One region of the Pseudomonas sp. BB438 genome, then DNA from elsewhere that is predicted to be linked to it. Evidence: riboswitches for the same ligand, from Rfam matches in the RefSeq annotation. Region 1 holds a riboswitch; each other region holds the start of a gene.
What was found. Region 1 has a riboswitch for cobalamin ahead of cobO (cob(I)yrinic acid a,c-diamide adenosyltransferase). Riboswitches for the same ligand answer to the same signal wherever they lie in the genome.
Positions count from the first base shown of each region.

Region 2: another riboswitch for cobalamin. It lies ahead of cobG (precorrin-3B synthase); the one in region 1 lies ahead of cobO (cob(I)yrinic acid a,c-diamide adenosyltransferase).
Region 3: another riboswitch for cobalamin. It lies ahead of AC1ZV1_RS04195 (TonB-dependent receptor domain-containing protein); the one in region 1 lies ahead of cobO (cob(I)yrinic acid a,c-diamide adenosyltransferase).
Region 4: another riboswitch for cobalamin. It lies ahead of AC1ZV1_RS07450 (TonB-dependent receptor plug domain-containing protein); the one in region 1 lies ahead of cobO (cob(I)yrinic acid a,c-diamide adenosyltransferase).

Region 1 covers NZ_CM170001.1:5,040,704-5,046,135, forward strand. The annotation lists gene bluB (5,6-dimethylbenzimidazole synthase) at 1-256, opposite strand, end outside; gene AC1ZV1_RS23205 (cobyrinic acid a,c-diamide synthase CobB) at 253-1,545, opposite strand; gene cobO (cob(I)yrinic acid a,c-diamide adenosyltransferase) at 1,574-2,185, opposite strand; cobalamin riboswitch at 2,473-2,694, opposite strand; gene AC1ZV1_RS23215 (ABC transporter permease) at 2,825-3,970, shown strand; gene AC1ZV1_RS23220 (ABC transporter ATP-binding protein) at 3,967-4,752, shown strand; gene AC1ZV1_RS23225 (MlaD family protein) at 4,753-5,432, shown strand, end outside.
Region 2 covers NZ_CM170001.1:716,767-722,198, forward strand. The annotation lists gene AC1ZV1_RS03475 (precorrin-2 C(20)-methyltransferase) at 1-378, opposite strand, end outside; gene AC1ZV1_RS03480 (precorrin-8X methylmutase) at 378-1,004, opposite strand; gene cobG (precorrin-3B synthase) at 997-2,352, opposite strand; cobalamin riboswitch at 2,431-2,671, opposite strand; gene cbiE (precorrin-6y C5,15-methyltransferase (decarboxylating) subunit CbiE) at 2,739-3,950, shown strand; gene AC1ZV1_RS03495 (cobalt-precorrin-5B (C(1))-methyltransferase) at 3,966-5,063, shown strand; gene AC1ZV1_RS03500 (cobalt-precorrin-6A reductase) at 5,060-5,432, shown strand, end outside.
Region 3 covers NZ_CM170001.1:860,239-865,670, forward strand. The annotation lists gene tesB (acyl-CoA thioesterase II) at 1-254, shown strand, start outside; gene AC1ZV1_RS04190 (HAD family hydrolase) at 251-850, shown strand; gene AC1ZV1_RS04195 (TonB-dependent receptor domain-containing protein) at 1,022-2,878, opposite strand; cobalamin riboswitch at 2,985-3,161, opposite strand; gene dxs (1-deoxy-D-xylulose-5-phosphate synthase) at 3,203-5,113, opposite strand; gene AC1ZV1_RS04205 (Ldh family oxidoreductase) at 5,368-5,432, shown strand, end outside.
Region 4 covers NZ_CM170001.1:1,595,452-1,600,883, reverse strand. The annotation lists gene AC1ZV1_RS07455 ((2Fe-2S) ferredoxin domain-containing protein) at 1-522, opposite strand, end outside; gene AC1ZV1_RS07450 (TonB-dependent receptor plug domain-containing protein) at 522-2,435, opposite strand; cobalamin riboswitch at 2,587-2,793, opposite strand; gene AC1ZV1_RS07445 (VOC family protein) at 2,867-3,295, opposite strand; gene AC1ZV1_RS07440 (class I SAM-dependent methyltransferase) at 3,355-4,083, opposite strand; gene AC1ZV1_RS07435 (cupin domain-containing protein) at 4,251-4,619, shown strand; gene AC1ZV1_RS07430 (GlxA family transcriptional regulator) at 4,620-5,432, opposite strand, start outside.

The DNA of each region.
Region 1 (5,432 bases):
CCAGTGCCTCGGCGGTGCGCACGCGCTCCTCCTCCACCAGACCGTGGATTGCCTGACGCAGCGCCCGCGAGGTGACGCGGATGAACCGCCACGGTTGCATCAGCCCGACGCTGGGCGCCTGGTGCGCCGCTTCGAGCAGGCGCGCGAGCAGTTCGGGCGCCACTTCGCCCCCACTGAAGTGGCGCATGTCGCGGCGCTCGGCGATGACGCGGTAGAGCGCGGCGCGCTCTTCAAGGCTGTAGGCGTGCTCGGTCATGGTTTCAGCAGGGCGACTGCGGCATCCGGATCGGACGGCAGGTAGAAGTGGATGTAGGAGGCGGTAAGCCGGCCACGGCGGAACACCGCTTCGGCCACGGGCTTGTCGTTGGGACAGACACCACGAGCCAACGGCGCTTCGCTGCTGGTCAGCAGCGAGTGGTGGAAGGTGTGTCCGCGCAGGGTGCCTTCGGGCAGCGCCACCGCCTGCAGCGCCAGCGCGGCGAGACGTTTCTGCATGCGTGCTTCGCCCGGCAGCAGACCGAGCAATTCGGCACGCTCGCCGGCCACGTCGGTCAGCGCGTCGAGCAGATAGAGCATGCCGCCGCATTCGGCGAGGATCGGCTTGCCCATCTCATGGTGGGCGTGGATCGCCTGGGCCATAGCGCGGTTCTCGGCCAGCGCCTGCAGGTGCAGTTCCGGGTAGCCGCCCGGCAGGTAGAGGCTGTCCACGTCCGGCAGCGCTTCATCGCGCAGCGGCGAGAAGAACACCAGCTCGGCGCCCAGCTCACGCAGCAGGTCGAGGTTGGCCTGGTAGAGGAAGGCGAAGGCGTTGTCCCGCGCCACGCCGATGCGCACGCCATCGAGGCGGGAAGACTCGCTGCGCGGTTCGGGCGCGGCAAAGCTCACCGGCAGCGGCAGTTCGGTGCTCGCGCTGGCGGCCAGGGCATCGGCAGCGGCGTCCAGGCGGACGTCGAGGTCGGCCAGCTCATCAGCCTGCACCAGGCCGAGGTGGCGGCTGGGCAGTTCCACGTCGGTATCGCGCGGCAGCGCGCCATACCAGCGAATCCACTCCGGCAGGCTGTCGCGCACCAGGTCGCGGTGACGCTGGCTACCGATGCGGTTGGCAAGCACGCCGGAGAACGGCAGGTCGCTCTGGTAGGTCGCCATGCCAACGGCCATGGCGCCGAAGGTCTGCGCCATGGACTGGCCGTTGATCACGGCCATCACCGGCACATCGAAGCGACGCGCCAGGTCGGCCGCCGAGGGCGAGCCGTCGAACAGGCCCATCACGCCTTCGATGAGGATCAGGTCGGCCTCGCCGGCCGCTTCCCAGAGCAGGCGACGACTGTCGTCCTCACCGACCATCCACAGGTCCAGCTGGTAGACCGGCGCGTCGCTGGCGCGGGCGAGGATCATCGGATCGAGGAAATCCGGGCCGCACTTGAACACCCGCACCTTGCGCCCGAGGCGGGTGTGCAGGCGCGCCAGGGCGGCGGTCACGGTGGTCTTGCCCTGGCCGGATGCAGGGGCAGCAATCAACAGTGCGGGGCATTGGCGCGAGGTCATCGGGCACGCTCCGCCACAACGAACGGCATCAGAACTCCACCCCTTTCTGCGCCTTGATACCGGCCTTGAAGGCATGCTTCACCAGGCCCATCTCGGTCACGGTGTCGGCGGCGTCGAGCATCGCCGGCTGCGCACCGCGCCCGGTGGCGACCACGTGCTGCATCGGCGGCCGGGCGGCGATATCGGCCAGCACCGTGTCCAGTTCCAGGTAGCCGTGCTTGAGCGCGATGTTCACCTCATCCAGGACTACCAGGCCGACCTCGGGGTCGGCCAGCAACTGGCGCGCCACGTCCCAGGCGAATTGCGCCTTGGCGATGTCGCGCTGGCGGTCCTGGGTTTCCCAGGTGAAGCCTTCACCCATCACGTGGAAGCTGACTTCCTCGGGGAAACGGCGGAAGAACGCCTCCTCGCCCGTGGTGGCGGCGCCCTTGATGAACTGCACCACGCCCACCTTCATGCCGTGCCCCAGCGCGCGGGCGACCATGCCAAAGGCGGAGCTGCTCTTGCCCTTGCCGTTGCCGCTGTTGACCAGAAACACGCCGCGCTCGCCCTGGGCCTGGGCGATCTTCTCGTCGACTACCGCCTTCTTGCGCTGCATGCGCGAGCGATGGCGCTCGTCCTTTTCCGGGGATTCAGTCATGGCAAGGTTCCTTCTGAAACGGCTTGTACGGATGAACGGGATGGCACAGCCGTCAGGCTGCCAGCCGGGTGGCAGCGAACGGGGGATGGAATGGGCAGGGATGCACCGCAGGCACGCAGAAGCGCCATGCAGCAGTGGTCGCCCAGCACGAGGGCTGTCGACCTGAGGAATAGGGAATTCACCTGAAGGATTCTCCGCCGCTCTCACCCGCGCGGCACTGACCAGTCGGGGCAGGCGGAGGACGGCAACGCGCGGCGCAGGGCCGGCGTCGGCAGCGCCTCCCGCGATGCCATGCGATGCAGCAGGCCGGTCTCCGGGCTTGCGAGAGGAAGCGTCTGGCGTTTCCGAAGAACCGCGCCTTCCCATGCCGAGGCACAGTGGCAGTTTGCGGTTCGAAGCTCGCTTACCGTTGCGGGGGCAGCGCCGGAATGGTCGAACGCATCGACTTCACCGGCTTCCCTGTTTCACTCGCGGCTTGCGCCGAGAGCACCTGAAGCAGGCGCGCAGCTTAGTGGCTGGCGGCCTGGGGCGTCAATTGAACAGACTGCCGCTGGGCTCCTTGCGCGAGGCGGCAAGGGCTCTAGAAAGCCTCACACAAGTCAAGTGGTCAGGCCGCGTAAGTTCGCTAGAATGCGAGTCATGACGACGACCGCCCAACCCGGCCAGCTTCAGTACGACACGTCCGCCACCCCGCCGTTGATGCATGTCAGCGGTGACTGGACGCTCGCGCACTTTGCCACGCTCGAGGCTCAGGTGGCCGCACAGCGCAGTGCCGAATCGCCCGGCGCGCTGGACTTCACCGGTCTTGGGGCGCTGGACACCGCCGGCGCCGCCCTGCTCGCCGAGATCATCGGCGGCGCGCGCATGAGCCAGCTGGAGCAGATCGCCCGCAACCTGCCCGCCGAACGCCAGGCGCTGCTGCGAACCGTCGGCAGCGCGATCACCCAGTGCCGGCTCGACGAAAAGGCCCCGCCGCCCGGCAATGCGCTGGTCGATGTGCTGGAGCGCATCGGCATCGCCTCGCTCACGTTCAAGGACCATCTGATCGGCGTGCTGGGTTTCATCGGCCTGACTCTGCAGACGCTGCTGCGCAACCTGCTGCGTCCGCGTCGCTGGCGACTGACCTCGCTGGCCGCACACATGGAAGAAACCGGGCTGGACGCGGTGCCGATCGTCGCCCTGCTGACGTTCATGGTCGGCGCCGTGGTGGCCTTCCTCGGCGCCACGGTGCTGCAGAAGTTCGGTGCGGCGATCTACACGGTCGACCTGGTGGGGTTCTCCTTCCTCCGCGAGTTCGGTGTATTGCTCACGGCGATCCTGCTCGCCGGCCGCACCGCCAGTGCCTTCACCGCGCAGATCGGCTCGATGAAGGCCAATCAGGAAATCGACGCCATCCAGGCCCTGGGGCTGGATCCCGTCGAGCTGCTGGTACTGCCGCGTGTACTTGCCCTGCTGCTGACCCTGCCGATGCTGACTTTCCTGGCGATGATCTCCGGCATCTTCGGTGGCGGCGTGGTCTGCGCACTGAGCCTGGACATCTCGCCGCGCATGTTCCTCTACATGCTGCAGAACGACATCGCCGTGCAGCACTTCCTGGTCGGCATCGTCAAAGCCCCGGTGTTCGCCTTCATCATCGCCGTGATCGGCTGCCTGGAAGGCTTCCGCGTCAGCGGCAGCGCGCAGTCGGTGGGCGAGCACACCACGTCCAGCGTGGTCCAGTCGATCTTCGTGGTGATCCTGCTGGATGCGATGTTCGCGCTGTTCTTCATGGAGATGGGCTGGTGAGCGAGCCAATCATCGTCGTCCGCGACCTGGCCAACCGCTTCGGCACCCACGCCGTGCACGAGCACCTGGACCTCGACGTACTGAAAGGCGAGATCCTCGGCGTGGTCGGCGGTTCGGGTACCGGCAAGTCGGTCCTGCTGCGCAGCATCATCGGCCTGCGCCAACCCAGCGAGGGCAGCGTGCACGTGTTCGGGCAGAACCTGCCGGCGCTGCCACCGCTGGAGCGCTCGAAGCTCGAACGACGCTTCGGCGTGCTGTTCCAGAATGGCGCGCTGTTCTCCTCGCTGACGGTGAGCGAGAACATCTGCCTGCCGCTGATCGAGCACGCCGGGCTATCCCGCGCCGATGCGCAATTCATCGCCAAGGTGAAGATCTCCCTCGCCGGCCTGCCGCCGGACGCCGGCGCCAAGTACCCGGCCGAGCTCTCCGGTGGCATGGTCAAGCGCGCCGCGCTGGCCCGCGCCCTGGCGCTGGACCCGGATATCCTGTTTCTCGACGAACCCACTGCCGGCCTCGATCCGATTGGCGCGGCGGCCTTCGACCAACTCATCCTGACCCTGCGCGACGCCTTCGGCCTCACCGTGTTCCTGGTCACCCACGACCTGGACACCCTCTACACCATCTGCGACCGCGTCGCCGTGCTCTCGCAGAAACGCGTGCTGGTGGTGGGGCCGCTGGACCAGGTCGCCCAGACCGACGACGCCTGGGTGCAGGACTACTTCCACGGCCCGCGCGGCCGTGCCGCGCTGCAGGCCACCGAACACCTGCGGGAGGAAAGCTGAATGGAAACCCGTGCCCATCACGTGCTGATCGGCCTGTTCACCCTGGTCGTGTCGATCGGCGCGCTGCTCTTCGCTCTCTGGCTGGCGCAGTCGAGCAACGACCAGAAGTACAAGGTCTACGACGTGATCTTCAACGAGGCGGTGACCGGCCTGTCCGAAGGGGGCACGGTGCAGTACAGCGGCATCCGCGTGGGTGACGTAGTGTCCCTGCGCCTGGACCCGAACGACCCGCGCAAAGTCCGCGCGCGCATCCGCGTCTACGACAGCACCCCGATCCGCGAAGACACACGCGCCAAGCTGGCCCTCACCGGCGTGACCGGCCAGGCCATCATCCAGCTCTCCAGCGCCGCCCAGGACAGCCCGCCGCTGACCGGCAAGGACGGCGAGGTGCCGGTGATCAAGACCATCCCCTCGCCCTTCGCCAAGTTGCTGGCCAACGGCGAGGACATCGCCACCAACATCAACAACCTGATCAACAACGTGAATCGCATGTTCTCCCAGGAAAACGTCGACCGCATCAGCCGCACCCTCGACCACATCGACCAGGCCACCGGCGTGGTCGCCGAGCAGCGCGACGACATCCGCCAGACCTTCAAGGAACTGGCCGCCGCCAGCGAGCAGGCGCGCATCACCCTGGCCAACGCCAGCCAGTTGCTCGAACGCGCCAACCAGACGCTGGG
Region 2 (5,432 bases), 2.3 Mb from region 1:
GCGGTCATGCAGGTACATGTAGGAGCCGTAGAAGAACGGGTCGCCCTCGCAGATCACCGCCACGTCGCGGCCGGCATCCAGGTGCATCGCCACCTGCTCGGCGGCCGTGTCGTAGAAGTCGCTGATCACGCCTTCGTAGGTCAGCGGCGGCTCCAGCTTCTCGGTGGTGACCGGGTAGACCAGCGGCAGACGCTGCTGCTCGTCGAGCAGGTGCTGCTCGATGATGGCAAAGGCGTTGCCACCCTGGCCGGCGTGGTGCTTGGCCTTGGCCACGAAGTAGCCGATGACCGGGGACGCGCGCAGCAGGCGCAGGGCCTTGAGGGTCAGCAGTTCCGGGTCGCCCGGGCCGACGCCCAGGCCGATGAGGCGGCCGGTCATCACTCCACCTCCGTGGCCAGGGCGTTCACCGCCGCGGCGGCCATCGCGCTGCCGCCACGACGGCCGCGGACGATCACGTAGGGCACGCCGCGGCTGTCGGCGGCGAGGGCTTCCTTGGACTCCATGGCGCCGACGAAGCCCACCGGGAAGCCGAGGATCAGTGCCGGTTTCGGTGCACCGGCATCGAGCATTTCCAGCAGGTAGAAGAGGGCGGTCGGCGCGTTGCCGATCACCACCACGCTGCCTTCCAGGTGTTCGCGCCAGTGCTCCAGCGCCACCGCCGAGCGGGTGTTACCCAGCTCGCGGGCGAGCGCCGGGACGTCCGGGTCGTTGAGGGTACAGATCACCTCGTTGTGCGCCGGCAGGCGGGCGCGGGTGATGCCCTCGGCGACCATCCGTGCGTCGCAGAGGATCGGTGCGCCGGCGGCCAGTGCGGCGCGGCCGATGGCTCCGGCGCCCTCGGAGAAGCGCAGGTCCTGCACGACGTCGACCATCCCGCAGGCGTGGATCACCCGCACGGCGAGTTTCTCGAGGTCGGCAGGGATGCCGGACAGGTCGGCTTCGGCGCGGATGGTGGCGAAGGATTGGCGGTAGATCGCCTGGCCGTCGCGAATGTAATCAAGCATCAGTGGAGGCTCCGGGGGCGGCCAGCAGATCGCCGGCGGCCTCGAGGGAAAGGTTGCGCGCCAGCGGCAGGCCGAAGCCGGCCACGCCATCGGCGCGACGGAACAGGTCGTAGCGGCCGTCGGCGACGGCCAGCAGGGTGTGGGGAGCGACGTGGGCGGCGGCGCAGGAGCGCGGGCAGCCACACAGGTGTACGCCGGCAGGCGGCGCGTGGCGCAGGCGTTCGGCCAGGCGCAGGGCGTCGGCCTTGGTGTCGGCCAGCCCGCGCGCGCAACCGCTGGAGCCGCTGCAGGCGACGAGGCGCGACAGCGGCTGGGCCGCATCGATCAGCAGGCCGAGGTTGGCCAGGGCGCCGAGCGCGACGGCGGCGTCGGCCTGCGCCACGTCAGGGAGAATCAGGCTCTGCCAGGGCGTCAGGCGCAGCTGCCCGCCACTGAAGCGCTCGGCGAGATCGGCCAGGCCGAACAGCGTGGTGCTGTCGAGTCGCCCGAGGACGAATCCCGCACCGACCATGGCGCGCTCCGGCTGGCGCTGGGGCGCAATCCCGAGATGGCCGAACGCCTGCGGTGCAGGACGTCGCCAGTTATCCACAGCCAGCCCGAGTTGCAGTTGGAAGGGCAGGCGTTGCTGCAGCCGTTCCAGCAGCACGTCGTCACGCAGCATCTCGCGCAAGTGGCGCATGCGCGTCTGGCCATCGCCGGCGAGATCGAGGAACAGGTGCAGCAGGCTTTCCACCAGCAGCGGCACCTGCTCGGCGGTTACGGCGCCAAGGGCGGAACGATCGCCCTCGCGTTGCGGTGGACAGCCAGCCAGGCCGAAGGCGAACAGCGGTGCCGCGTCGTCGGACATGGCGGACAGCCAGAGATCGTTGGGGTGGTCCAGCATCGCCAATGCCTCCCCCGCGTCCAGCTGGATGCCGAACTTGGGTGACAGGCCATGGAAGCGCGGGGTGCTTTCCAGCAGGTCGAGCAGTTGATGGGCCAGCGGGCTCGCGTCGAGGGCGGTGCAAGCATCCAGGCCCAGCGCGGGGCTGACCAGCAGGTTGCGCACATCGTCCGACGCCAGTTCCCGCGGGCCGAGGCCGGCGGCCAGCAGTTCGCGGCTCAGCGAATTCTCGGTCCCGGCATGCACGCCACGAATCTGCAGGTTGGCGCGGTTGGTCGCTTCCAGCACACTGTCGGCATGCCGCTCGGCGGCCAGGGCGATGGCGCGCGCGGCGCTGGCGTCGAGTTGCCCACAGGGCAGCTTGATACGGCAGATGCCGCCATCGCGGGAGGCCACGATGCGCAGCAGGCCGGGGCAGGCATGCGGACGGACGGGCAAAGCGGAAGTGTCGTGCACTGAGGTCACCAGGGCTGGGTCGCGGTGACCTGCGAATCCCCCAAAAGGGACTTCACGACACCGATACACCCCGCTCGATGTCTGCACACGCGACTGGTTTCGTCGGCAGGTCTCCTGGCTGGCAGGTCCTCATCCGGCGCGGCCTTCCCGGTTACCCAGTGGCCTGACCGGCGACACGGAACGCTGTTCTCGTATCGCCGCATTGCGCGGACTCGCTGCTTACAGTTGCGGGGGCAGCCACGGCTTAACCGTGTTCCCTCTTCGGCTCTGGGAAACCTCACCGCGAAAGGCGAAGCGTCCTACGAGCACCGACGAAGCGGGTATTATGCCTGCTTTGCCCGAAGGCAGGAAAAGCCTGCCCGTCGGATCGATCGTCGCACCCTCGAGGAATTTTCATGACGCCCTGGCTGACCATCGTCGGCATCGGCGAGGACGGCTATGCCGGCCTCGGCAAGGCTGCACGTCGCGCCCTGCTTGCCGCCAGCGACGTGATTGGCGCGCCACGCCAGCTGGAGTTGCTGCCGCATTGCCTGGGCGCTCGCCGCCAGGCCTGGCCAAGCCCGTTCAGCCTGGAGCCGGTGCTGCGCCGGCGCGGCGAGCCGACCTGCGTGCTGGCCAGTGGCGACCCGATGTTGTTCGGCGTCGGTGCGAGCCTGGCTCGTCAGATTCCGTCCGAGGAAATGCGCGTGCTTTGCGCGCCGTCCTCCGCCTCCCTGGCGGCGGCGCGGATGGGCTGGGCGTTGCAGGACTGCACGTTGCTGTCGCTGGTGGCGCGCCCATTGGCCGCACTGCATGCGCAGATCCACGACGGCGTGAAGCTGCTGATCCTCAGTAGTGACGGCGATAGCCCGGCGGCTATCGCTGCGCTGCTGCGCGAACGGGGGTTCGCCGCGAGCCGCCTCAGCGTGCTGGAGCACCTGGGCGGCGAGGCGGAGCGCCGCATCGACGGGCTGGCCAGCGACTGGTCGCTGGGCGAGGCCGCTGCGCTGAACCTGGTGGCGGTGCACTGCGTGGCTGGCGCGGATGCCGTTCGCCTGCCCCTGACCATCGGCCTGCCAGACGACGCCTACCGCCATGACGGCCAACTGACCAAGCGCGATGTCCGGGCCGTGACCCTGGCGCGGCTGGCGCCCAAGCCCGGCGAGCTGCTCTGGGACGTCGGCGCCGGCTGCGGCTCCATCGGGATCGAGTGGATGCGCGCGCATCCGAGCTGCCGCACGCTGGCCATCGAAGCCAACGACGGTCGCCAGGCACATATCCGCTTCAACCGCGACGCCCTCGGCGTGCCGGCGCTGCAACTGGTCTGCGGCGCCGCGCCGGAGGCACTGCACGGGCTGGAGCGCCCCGATGCAATCTTCATCGGCGGCGGCGTGACCCTGCCCGGCGTGTTCGAGCAGTGCTGGGAGCAACTCAAGCCCGGCGGCCGGCTGGTGGCCAACGCCGTCACCTTGCAAAGCGAGTCCATGCTACTGAGCTGGCGTGCCCGCGTTGGTGGCGAGCTGACCCGCCTGTCGGTGTCCCAGGCCCAGCCGCTGGGCGGCTTCGACACCTGGCGCGCGGCGTTGCCGATCACGCTGCTGGACGTGCGCAAGCCCTTGGTCGACTGACGATGCGTGACGCCCATGCGTGAAGAAACGCCCGAAGAGCCCCGCCCGCTGCGCAGCGGCTATACCACCGGCAGCTGCGCCACGGCTACCAGTCTGGCGGCGGCGCGCCTGCTGCTGACCGGTGACGCGCTGGACGCCGCGCAGATCGCCTTGCCGAAGGAGCGCAGCGCGACCCTGCGCCTGGAGTTCTGCAGGCTGACCGCCGGTGGTGCCGAAGCGGGCACGCTGAAGGATGCCGGCGACGATCCGGACGTCACCCACGGTGCGCTGGTCTTCGCGCGCGTCGCCTTGAGCGATGAGCCGGGCGTGCGTTTTTACGCTGGAGAGGGTGTCGGCACCGTCACCAAACCGGGGCTGGTGCTCGCGGTGGGCGAGCCGGCGATCAACCCGATACCGCGGCAGATGATGCGCGACAACCTCGCCACCCTGACCGCCGAGTGCGGTTATGCCGGCGGCTTCGACGTCACTATCCATGTCGAGGGCGGTGCCGAGCTGGCGCTGAAGACCATGAACCCGCGCCTGGGCATTCTCGGCGGGCTGTCGATCCTCGGCACCACCGGCATCGTCCGGCCGTTCTCCTGCTCGGCCTACATCGCCTCGATCCAGCAAGGCATCGACGTCGCCCGCGCCAACGGCTTCCGCCATCTCGCCGCCTGCACGGGCAACGCCAGCGAGGATGCCATGCGCCGTCGCTACGGTTTCGATGACACGGCGCTGATCGAGATGGGCGACTTTGTCGGCGCCGCGCTCAAGCACCTGCGCAAGGTGCCGGTGGAGCGCTTCAGTATCTGCGGTGGCTTCGGCAAGATCAGCAAGCTCGCCGCCGGCCACATGGATCTGCACAGCCGCCACTCCAGCATCGACCTGTCGCAACTGGCCGAGTGGGCGGCGGACATCGGCGCGTCATCTGACCTGCAACAGCGCATGCGCGACGCCAACACCAGCCAGCAGGCGCTGGCGCTGTGCCGCGCGGAGGGCATTGCCCTGGGCGATGCGGTGTGCGCCCGCGCACTCGCCTTCGCCCGGCGCATCGTGCCGGCCACGGTGCAGCTGGACGTCTTCGCCATCGACCGCCAGGGCAACCTGGTGGGCGAGGCGCTGGAGGTGCGATGAAACGGGTTCTTCTGCTGGGCGGCATCGGCGAGGCGCTGGCGATCGCGCGCCGCCTGGGGCCGCAACACCTGTACAGCCTGGCCGGTCTGGGCAAGGTGCCGGACGACCTCGCCTGCGAAGTACGCGTGGGGGGATACGGTGGCGCGGAAGGCCTTGCGGCCTTCATCGGTGAACGCGGTTTTGACCTGCTGCTTGACGCCACTCATCCCTACGCCGCGCAGATCAGCGCCAACGCCGCCCGTGCCGCGCAATTGGCTGGCGTGCCCTGCTGGGCACTGCGTCGTCCTGGCTGGCGGGCAGGCACCGATGACGACTGGCGCGAGGTGGCCAACTGGCCAGCGTTGATCGAAGCGCTGGAGGACTTTCGTT
Region 3 (5,432 bases), 2.4 Mb from region 1:
GCTTCCTCACCACCTCGCTGCTGCCCCACGGCCGCTCGGTGTGGCAGAAGGACATGCAGGTCGCCACCATCGACCATTCCGTGTGGTTCCACCGCGACCTGCGCGCGGACGAGTGGCTGCTCTACGCCATCGACAGTCCCTGGGCCGGCAATGGCCGCGGCTTCGTGCGCGGCAGCATCTTCAACCGTGACGGCCAACTGGTCGCGTCCTCGACCCAGGAAGGCCTGATCCGCCGCCGCGAGGACTGGGCATGACGCTGGACAGCATCCGCCACTGGGTGTTCGACATGGACGGCACCCTGACCCTGGCCGTGCACGATTTCCCGTCGATCAAGCGGGCCCTGGGGATTCCCCAGGAGCACGACATCCTCACCCACCTGGCTGCGCTGCCGGAGGACGAGGCGGCGGCCAAGCATGCCTGGCTGCTGGAGCACGAGCGCGAACTGGCGGTGGCTTCCACCGCCGCACCGGGTGCCGTTGAACTGGTGCGCGCGCTGCATGGCGCCGGCTATCGCCTGGGCATCCTCACCCGCAATGCCCACGAGCTGGCGCTGATCACGCTGGCGGCGATTGGTATCGGTGATTGCTTCCTGACCGAGGATGTTCTCGGCCGTGGCGAGGCCGATCCCAAGCCCAGCCCGGACGGCCTGCTGCGTCTCGCCGCGCGCTGGGACGTGGCGCCGCAGCGGATGCTGATGGTCGGCGACTACCGCTTCGACCTCTACTGCGCCCGCGCCGCGGGTGCGCACAGCGCGCTGGTGAACCTCACCGAGAACCCTTGGCCGGAGCTGACCGACTGGCACGCGCAGGACTGCGCGGAGCTCGGGCGGATGGCGGGGCTTCTGGGCTGAGTCCGCTGCCGTGCGGGTTCGCGAGCAAGCTCGCTCCTGCGACGAGCAGCGCGGTCTGTCGGTGTAATTCGAACCTGTAGGAGCGAGCTTGCTCGCGAATAGCCCGCGCACCGATGCTCCCTGTAGGAGCGCCCCATGGGCCGCTCCTACAGGGGAAATGCCGATGTGGCCTTACAGCTCCGGCGTCCAGGTCACCGCCAGCAGCGCGGTGCGGCCGGGTTCCTGGTAGGGGCGGGCTTCGCCGAAGTAGTCGGTGGGGCTGGTCGGGCGCAGGTAGTCGCCCAGGGTGTAGTCGCGGTCCAGGACGTTATCCAGCTTCAGGTCGACGCGAATCTCGCTGCTGGCCAGCCAACTGGTGCGCAGGTCGAGCACGCCGTAGCCGGACAGCTCGCGGGTGTTGGCCGCGTCGTCGTAGCGCTGGCTGACCGCGCGCCAGGTGCCACCGACGCCGAAGACGCCGAACTGGCGGTCGAGGTCCAGGCTCAGGGTACGGCGCGCGCGGTACGGCAGAGTATGGCCGGTGTCGCGGTCGCGCGGGTCGATCAGGCTCAGGCCGAGCGCGGCCTGCCAGCCGAGCACGTCGCGGGCGACGCTGGCCTCGAAGCCATCGATGCGCGCCTTGTTGATGTTCTCCGGCTGATTGCTGTTGCTGTCCCAGGCAATCATGTCGTCGATCTCGGTGCGGTACAGCGAGGCCTCCAGGTGCGTGCCTTCGATGTCGCCGCGCCATTGCAGCTCGTAGGTCTTCGAGGTCTCGGCCTTGAGGTCCGGGTTGCTCGCGCCGGGGTAGTAGAGGTCGCTGAAGGTCGGTGCGCGGAAGCCCTCGCCGTAGCTGGCGATCCAGGTCTGGTTGTCGCCCACCGGCAGGCTGAAGGCGGCGTTCCAGCTGTTCTGGCTGCCGTAGGCCTGGTTGTTGTCATGGCGGATGCCCAGCTCGGTGCCGAAACTGTCGCCCTTGAAACTGTGCTGGGCGAAGAAGGCACGGTTGCTGCGCTGGTCGTCGGCGAACGCGGTGGTGCCGTCGACCTGGTCTTCGTACCAGTCGGCGCCCAGGGCCAACTGGTTGGCGTCGTCCAGCTGCAGGCGGTTGATCCAGCTCGCCGAATGGCGGGTGGTTTCCAGCGTGCCGTTGTTCCAGCTGTCGGCAGCGCCCACGGCCTTGTTGCGGTCGAAGCTGCGACCCAGTTCCAGGCGGCTGTTCCAGATTTTCGTGATCTGGCCGTCGAGGTAGGCGCTGTAGCTGCTGACGCGAAATTCGTCGCGGGGCGAACCCGGCTCGAAATTGTAGGCGTCGTCGTATTCGTTCTTGCCGCGCTGGTCGTTGAGGTTCAGGCCGGCCTTCCAGTCCTCGCTGAAGCGATGGTCCAGGTTCAGGTGCACGGCCTTGTTGCGCTGGGCATCGTGGTCGTTGTCGGCGCCGACGTTGTCACTGGTGCGGTCCCAGCCCTGGCTTTCGTCGAGGCTGCCGCCGAGGTTGTAGCGGGTCTGCGCGTCACCGCCGGAGAGGTTCAGGCTGCGCTCGAAGGTGCCGTGGCTGCCGGCGGCCAGGCGCACTTCGGGGTGCAGGCCGGCTTCGCCGCGGCGGGTGAAGATCTGGATGACCCCGCCGATGGCGTCGGCGCCGTACAGGGCTGAGCGCGGGCCGCGGGTCACTTCGACGCGCTCGATGCTGTCGATGCTCAGGTAGTCCAGGCGGGCGATGCCGCTGCTGGCCGAGGCGATGCGCTGGCCGTCCACCAGGACCAGGGTCTGCGCGGTGCTGGCGCCACGCACGGAGTAGGAGACCACGCCGCCGGAGCTGCCCATCTGCACGCCGGGCACGCGGGCGAGCAGGGCGGGGACACTGCGCACCTGCAGGCGTTCGATGTCGGCGCGGGTGAACACGCTGTTGGCCGAGGTGGCCTCGGCGCGCGGCTGGGCCTGGCGGGCGGAAGTGATCACCTGGTCGGAGAGCGTGTAGATGTCGCCAGCGGCGAAGGCCATGCCGGGCAGCAGGCTGGTGGCCAGGGCGAGTCGGGTCAGTTTCATGGAGCGTCCTCAAAAGCGGTCGGATGACTTTCGAGGAGGGCGTGGCAAGGGCGGCAGGCCGCACTTGACGGTGCGGCCCTCCGCAACACCTGTCGGGGCGTGTCGAGGGCGGTCTCCGGGCTGCCGACGTCACATCGCCGCCTTCCCACATTCGTGCAGTGGCTCATGGCGATGCTGCACGCCCGCAGGGAGTGCGTCGGTTACCGTTGCGGGGGCAGCGCAGGTCTTTCACCTGCTTCCCGTTACCTCGAACGAAAACGGGCGCACCTTAGTCGGTGCGCCCGTTGCTGGCAATACTCCGGGGGAGGGATGCGCCGATCGGTCTCAGCGGTTGCCGAGGGCCTCCAGGCGCGCCTTCACCGAGGCTTCGATGCCGGCGGCGTCCAGGCCGCACTCCGCAAGCATCTGCGCAGGCTTGGCGTGCTCGACGTAGTAGTCCGGCAGGCCCAGGTGCAGGATCGGCTGCTGGAGGTTCTCGCGAGCGAGGAATTCGCTGACGGCGGCGCCGGCGCCACCCATCACCGAGTTCTCCTCGATGGTCACCAGCAACTCGTGGCTGGCGGCCAGCTGGCGCACCAGTGCCTCGTCCAGCGGCTTGACGAAGCGCATGTCGGCGACCGTGGCGTCGAACTGCTCGGCCACTTTCAGCGCTTCGGCCAGCTGCACGCCGAACACCAGGAAGGCGACCTTGCCGGCCGTGCCTTCACGGCGCACCACGCCCTTGCCGATCTCGACCGATTCCAGCGCTGCCTCGATGGGGGCGTTGGGGCCAGTGCCGCGCGGGTAGCGCACCGCCGCCGGGCCTTCGAAGTGATGGCCGGTGGTCAGCAGCTTGCGCAGTTCGTTCTCGTCGCTGGGCGTCATCACCAGCATGCCGGGGATGCAGCGCAGGTAGGAGAGGTCGAAGCTGCCGGCGTGGGTCGGGCCGTCTTCGCCCACCAGACCGGCGCGGTCGATGGCGAACAGCACGTCGAGGTTCTGCACCGCGACGTCGTGGATCAACTGGTCGTAGCCGCGCTGCAGGAAGGTGGAGTAGATCGCCACCACCGGCTTGGCGCCGTCACAGGCCATGCCGGCCGCCAGGGTCACGGCGTGCTGCTCGGCGATGGCGACGTCGAAGTAGCGGTCGGGGAACCTGTCGGCGAAGGCGACCAGGTCGGAGCCTTCCTTCATCGCCGGGGTTATACCGACCAGGCGCGGGTCCTGGGCAGCCATGTCGCACAGCCACTGGCCGAACACACTGGAGTACTTCGGCCCGCCGGCCTTCTTCGGCACGGCGTGGGCGGGGGCGCCTTCGGGTTCGAGCTTGGTGATGGCGTGGTAGCCGATCGGATCGATCTCGGCGGGGCCGAAGCCCTTGCCCTTCTTGGTCACCACGTGAAGGAACTGCGGGCCCTTGAGGTCACGCATGTTGCGCAGGGTGGCGATCAGGGTCGGCAGGTCGTGGCCGTCGATGGGGCCGATGTAGTTCCAGCCCAGTTCCTCGAAGAGCGTGCCGGGGACCAGCATGCCCTTGGCGTATTCCTCGGTGCGGCGGGCGATCTCCCAGGCGCCGGGCAGGCGCGAGAGCACTTTCTTGCTGCCTTCGCGCATGCTGCTGTAGGTGCGGCTGGAGAGGATCTTGGCCAGGTAGTTGGACAGGCCGCCGACATTGTTCGAGATCGACATGTCGTTGTCGTTGAGGATCACCAGCATGTCGGCCTTGACCTCCGACGCGTGGTTGAGCGCCTCGAAGGCCATGCCGGCAGTCAGTGCGCCGTCGCCGATCACCGCGACCGACTTGCGCCCGGAGCCCTGCATGCGTGCCGCGATGGCCATGCCGAGGGCGGCGCTGATGGAGGTGCTGGAGTGACCGACGCCGAAGGTGTCGTACTCGCTCTCCGAGCGGCGCGGGAAGGCGGCCAGGCCGTCCTTCTGGCGCAGGCTGCCCATGCGCTCGCGGCGACCGGTGAGGATCTTGTGCGGGTAGGCCTGGTGGCCCACATCCCACACCAGACGGTCATCCGGGGTGTCGAAGACGTAGTGCAGGGCGACTGTCAGTTCGATGACGCCCAGGCCCGCGCCGAAGTGGCCGCCGGTCTGGCCGACGCTGTACAGCAGGTACTGGCGCAGTTCGTCAGCGAGCGTCAGCAGCTCCGCTTCGCCCAGCCGGCGCAGCTCGACCGGCGTGCTGGCGCGGTCGAGCAGGGGCGTGGCAGGGCGCTCGCGGGGAATCTCGTGAAACGTCGTGGGCATCAGGCTGATCGTTATGAGAAGGCAAAGATGCGGAAGTTTACCCGAAGCTCCGGATTGGCCCAAGCAACGTGGGGCCAATCCTTCGGACGACCGGATGGTCGGGTTGGGGGCGCAGGGCTGTGCCGAAATCGTCGCCGCCACCGGCGATTGCGCGCAAGCGGTGCAGGGTGCGAGGCGCCATGGTAGACAGGATCACCGACCGGCGGCGGATTGCCGCAGCTTTTTCAGCACTCGAGGAGAATGGCGTGACCCGAATGAGCCTGGATGAATTGCGCGACTTGTCGGTGGCGATCCTGCGCCACAACGGCTTCAGTGAACC
Region 4 (5,432 bases), 3.2 Mb from region 1:
GGCGTTCTCGTAGCGATCGAGTCGAATCAGCTCGCGGCGCAGGGTTTTCCACAATGGCAGCGCACCGCGCCGCACGCAGCGCGGCCCGGTGCAGAGGAACAGGTGATGCCGGTGCGGCGGCGGCGCGGACCAGTCCGGCTGCGAAGGCACCTCACCGACACCCTGGCACTCCAGCTGTTGCGCCGGATCGCCAATCGCCGCCAGCACCGCCGCCACATCCAGCCCGCGCCGGCCGAGCGCCGACGCCGTGACCTTCGGCGGCGGCGCCAGCGGAGCGTCCTCGAGCAGCCCGGCCAACTCGGCGCGCAACCAGTCGAGGTAGGCGCCGTCAGCGGTGGGTTCCAGGTCCACCAGCAGCAGCTCGCGATCCTCGGCCAGAAGCTCACGCACCCGCGCCCACAACGCATCGAAACCTTCGCCGGTGTCGATGCATTCGACACCGGCGAAGCGCGCCGCCACCTCGCGGTGCAGGCGCTCGCCCTGGGCACCGGCCAGCGGGCCGACCAGCAGGATGGCCTTCATCAGAAGCTGAAGGTGTAGCGCAGTTCGGCGGTACGCGGCCGGCCGAGGTTGTCGACCTGGCGGATACCGTTGCTGGTGCGGCCGGTGGCGTAGTCGCGGTCCAGCAGGTTCTCCAGCAGGAGGCTCAGGCGGTGTGCGCGGGCGGCGTCGAGGTAGCGATAGGCATCGCCGTCAAGCACGGTGTAGTGGCCGTAGTCGTCGTCCTGCGCGCTGACGATGGAGCCGACGTAGCGCGTGGCCAGGCCGGCGCCCCAGAGGCTGTCGTCATAGCCCAGGCGCAGGCGGGCAAAGAAGTGCGGGATGTTGTTCACCGTCACGCCTTCGCGGCTGTCCACCCGATTGCGCGTGGCGTCGGCGGAGAGCTGCCAGTGCCGGCCAACCTGCCACTGGCCGTTGGCTTCCACGCCGCGCACGGTGATCTCGCCGTTGCCGTTCACCCACTGGTCGCCCGCCAGGGTGATGAGGTCGGTGATCTCGCGGCGGAACAGGGTGACGCTGCCGCTCCAGGGCTGCTCGAACAGCTCGCCGGTGTAGTCCAGGCCCAGCTCGGCGTTGCGGCTGCGTTCGGGCTTGAGGTCGCGGTTGCCGACTTCGTCGCCCGGCTCGTTGACGAACAGTTGCTCGGCGGTGGGCAGCTTGAAGGCCGTGCCGAACTGGCCGCGCAGCTTGAGCTGCTGCGTGAGGTCATAGAGCGAGGTGAGCATCCACACGGTGGCGCCTTCGCCGCCGGAAATTTCCTCGCGGCGCACACCCAGGCTCGGGTGCCAGTCAGGCAGCGCCTCGATGTTCGGCCGCAGCTGGGCGTAGAGCGCGTGGGATTCGGCCTTGTCGTTGTCGATGATCAGCACATCGTCCTGGCCCTTGTACCACTGGCTGTCATTGCCGAAGACCAGCTCGTGACCGCCCGCAAGCCTGGCCTTGCCTTCGAGCTGCGCCCCCCAGTCGGTGAAGCCCCAGTAGTCGTTGTGGTTGAGCACCTGGGTGCCGCCGCCCTGCAGGTTGTAGACGCGGTCGTAGCGGGTGTCCCAGTCGTTGATGTGGGTCTTGGCGAACCAGCTGAAGTCGTCGCTGACGCTCTGCTGGAAGGTGGCCGTGGCGATCTGCTGCACGCGGTTGTTGCTGGTGTGGTGGTTGGACGTCGGGCGGGCGAAATCCAGCTCGGCGTCGGCGTACTGGTAGAACAGCTCCAGGCGCGAGGCATCGCCGATGGCCTGGATAGCCTTGGCACCGAACACATTGACGTCATAGGAGCGGCGCTTGTCGCTCACCGTGTCGGTCATGTCGCGGTCGCGGAACGGCTGGTAGCCGTCGGAGCGGTTGTGGCTGACGTAGGCCATCAGGCCGAGGTCGCCCAGGCCGTTCTGCACGATCTTTTCGGCGCGGGCATCGCCGCTGCGCCCCTTGAAGGTGTCCAGGCCGAGGTTCGCCTCACCGGACGCTTCGCGGCTGCGGGCGCTGCGGGTGACGATGTTGATCACGCCGGACACCGCCTGGGTGCCGAACAGCAGGCCCTGGCCGCCCTTGAGCACTTCGATGCGCTCCACCGCGGTAGTCGGCAGGGTGTCGATGTAGATGCCGCCGTAGAGGCGGTTGTTCAGGCGCACGCCGTCCAGCAGGATCAGCGTGTCGTCGTTGCGTCCGCCCAGCAGCGAGTAGGTGCCGTAGTCGAACGGCCCGTTCTTCGGCGCGACGAACAGGCCGGGTACATACATCTGCAGCACGCGCGTGATGTCGGCGCTGGGGCCGGCGCGCTCGATCTGCTCGCGGTCGATGACCTCCAGCTTGCTGCCGTAGCGGGCCATGTCGGCGACAGTGTTGGATTCCACCGAAGGCGCGCTGACGACTTCGTCGGCCAGGTCGAGCGGCGCCGCGACCAGTTGCGCGCTGAGGGCGCACAGGGGGAGAACAGGCATCCAGCGCAGGGCACGCCGGTTCTGTAACGGGAGTTTGGGTGACAGGGAGAAATGCAAGGTGATCGCCTCGAAATCGGGATTTCGCAGGCGGCGCAGCGACACCCGGAACGAGCGCGCCCCGGGAACCGGCTCACGCCCGCCCACCGCGGGTTTGCCAAACAGGTTCCAGGCCGGTCTCCGGGCTTGCGAGGGTCCTGGGGCATCCGCCTTCCCATGCTGGTGCACAGTGGCCTACTGGATGCTCCGCTCGCTTACCGTTGCGGGGGCAGCGCCGGACTGATCGCACGAGGGCGACGCACCGGCTTCCCGTTTCACCCCACGCACGGCGGCGGGGGGCACCTGAAACGGGGCGCATCTGAACACCGAGCGCCCGAAAGCGTCAAGCGCGGGGCTTGGGCAGGATGTTGCGGAGGAGGCGCGAACGCGCGGCATCAGTGCCAGGGATCGTAGGTGCCGAAGCTCCAGATGTGCCCCTCCGGATCACGGCAGGTGAAGCCCTGGCCGCCGTAGTCCTCGTCCTTGATGTCGATGACGATCTGCGCCCCGGCGTCCACGGCCGCGCGGTACGGCACCTCGGCGTCCTTCACCACCAGGTAGATGCTCTGGGTACAGCCGCCGACCTCGTCGGGCTGGCGCATCAGCCGGCCGTATTCGTTGTCGTGCAGCGACCCGAGCATCACCAGCCCGCTGCCGTCGGCCAGCGCCAGTTGGGCGTGGGCGATGCCGCCGTGCTCGTCGGCGACCACCAGTTGCCGCTGAAAACCGAAGGTCGCGCACAGCCAGTCGATAGCCTGGGGCGCGTCGCGGTAACGCAGGCAGGGAATGACACTGGGGCGGGCGATGGGAGCGGGCGTGGACATGGCGATCTCCGGGCAAAACGAACGCAATGTTCTGAGCATAGTCACCCGCTTTTCACACCTCAGCGCTGCGCGGCGACCAACAGCAACATGGGACGCTCGCGCTCCTCGGCGAGTGCCGGATCGGCCTGCACCTGCCCGGCGCTGGGCCCCCAGTCCTCGACATGGCGCACGCTCAGCCCCGAGCCAATCACCGCATTGAGGACGCTGCCGAGGGTGCGGTGGTACTTGAGCACGCCCTTGGCCAGCCAGTCGGTGCGACGCTCGCCCTCGTCCTGGTAGTGGTCCACCGGCCAGCAGCGGCGACCGTTGGCATCGACGATCCAGCCAGGCGCCAGCGAGGCCATGTAGATCGGGTGCTCGATGGAGAACACCAGGCTGCCACCGGGGCGCAGCGCGTCGTGCACGTTGCGGAAGAAGTGCGGCAGGTCTTCGAGGTAATGCAGGACCAGCGAACTGTAGGCCAGGTCGAAGGCTGCGGTGGGCAGTTCGAGCTGGTCGAGGTCGGCGTGGAAGTAACTGACCTGCGCGGCCTCGGTGGTTTCCCGCGCGCGGTCGAGCATCTTCTGCGAGACGTCCAGCCCACTCACGGTGCGGGCGCCCTGCTCCGCCGCATAGCGGCAGAACCCGCCGTAACCGCAGCCGAGATCGACCACGTCGAGGCCCTCCAGCGGCGGCAACAGGGCACGCAGCGCGGCCCATTCCGGCGCGCCGTCCAGCCCGTGCTGCGAGCGTGGCAGCTGGGCGTAGGCCGCGAAGAATTCAGGGTTGTCGTAGATGTTCTGCGCCATGGATCGGCACCTCCTTTCTGACGGACCAAGGGCCGATTGTCTGCGTCAAGGACGGGGCCGGCAACCCGATGAGGTCAATGCGGCGGCAATCGAAGCGCAAATTCCTGCAAGACCGTCGGTCAGGTCAACCGTAGTGTCAGGACTCCATTTCCAAGGAGAAAGACACCGTGACCCAGCGCCAATCGATCAACCTGCAGGACAAGCTCGGCCGCATCACTGAGACCTGGCAACCGCGCGTGATCGCCGAGATGAACGACTACCAGTTCAAGGTGGTGAAACTGCTGGGCGATTTCGTCTGGCACAGCCACGCCGACACCGACGAGGCCTTCATCGTGCTGGACGGCGAGCTGCGCATCGACTTCCGCGACGGCCCGCTGACCCTGCGCGCCGGCGAGCTGTACGTGGTCCCCCGCGGCGTGGAGCACAAGCCGTATGCCGAACGGGAGGTGCAACTGATGCTGATCGAACCGCGCGGCGTGCTGAACACCGGCGATGAGGGCGGCGAGCGCACGGCGGAAAACGACCGCTGGATCTGATCAACCCCTGCCGGCAAGGTCGTTCGGCTTTGCCCCAAAGCGCTTGCGATAGTCGCTCGGCGCCATCCCGGTGATCTTGCGGAAGGTGCTGCGGAACGAGCCCGGATCGAGGTAGCCGACCGTGTAGGCGATGTGGTCCACCGTGCCATTGGTGAACTCCAGCAGCTCGCGCGCCTTGCCAACCCGCAGGTGCTGACAGTACTCGGTGGGCTTGAGCCCGGTGGCCGCGCGGAAGCGGCGCAGGAAGGTGCGCTCCTCCAGGCCGGCCTGGATGGCCATGGCGGTCAGGCTGACGTCCACCGCGCCGTTGCCCTGCAGCCAGTGCTGCACCTTGAGGATGGCGGCGTCGCCATGCCCCAGCAGCGGCGCGAAGTTGCTGCCGCATTGCTGCGCGCTGTCGCTGTGTTCCACCACCAGGAAACGCGCGGTGCGGTTGGCGACGCTCGGGCCGAGCAGGCGGTCGACGATGCGCAGGCCCAGCTCCGACCAGGCCATCAGCCCGGCGGAAGTGATCAGGTCGCCGTCGTCCACCATGGGCTTGTGCGCTTCCAGACGTACGCGCGGGAAGCGTTTGGCGAAGGCCTCGGCGCCGCTCCAGTGGGCGGTGGCACTGCGCCCGTCGAGCAGCCCGGCTTCGGCCACCAGCAGGCCGCCGATGCACACCGAACCGACGATGGCGCCCTCGCCATGGCGCGCCGCTAGCCAGTCGGTGAGGTTGCGCAACGGGGCGGCGTCGGGCAGCCCGAACAGCGACGGCGGGACAAGCACGGCGACCAGCCGGCTGTCGACGCCTGGATGCGTGTCGAACACGCG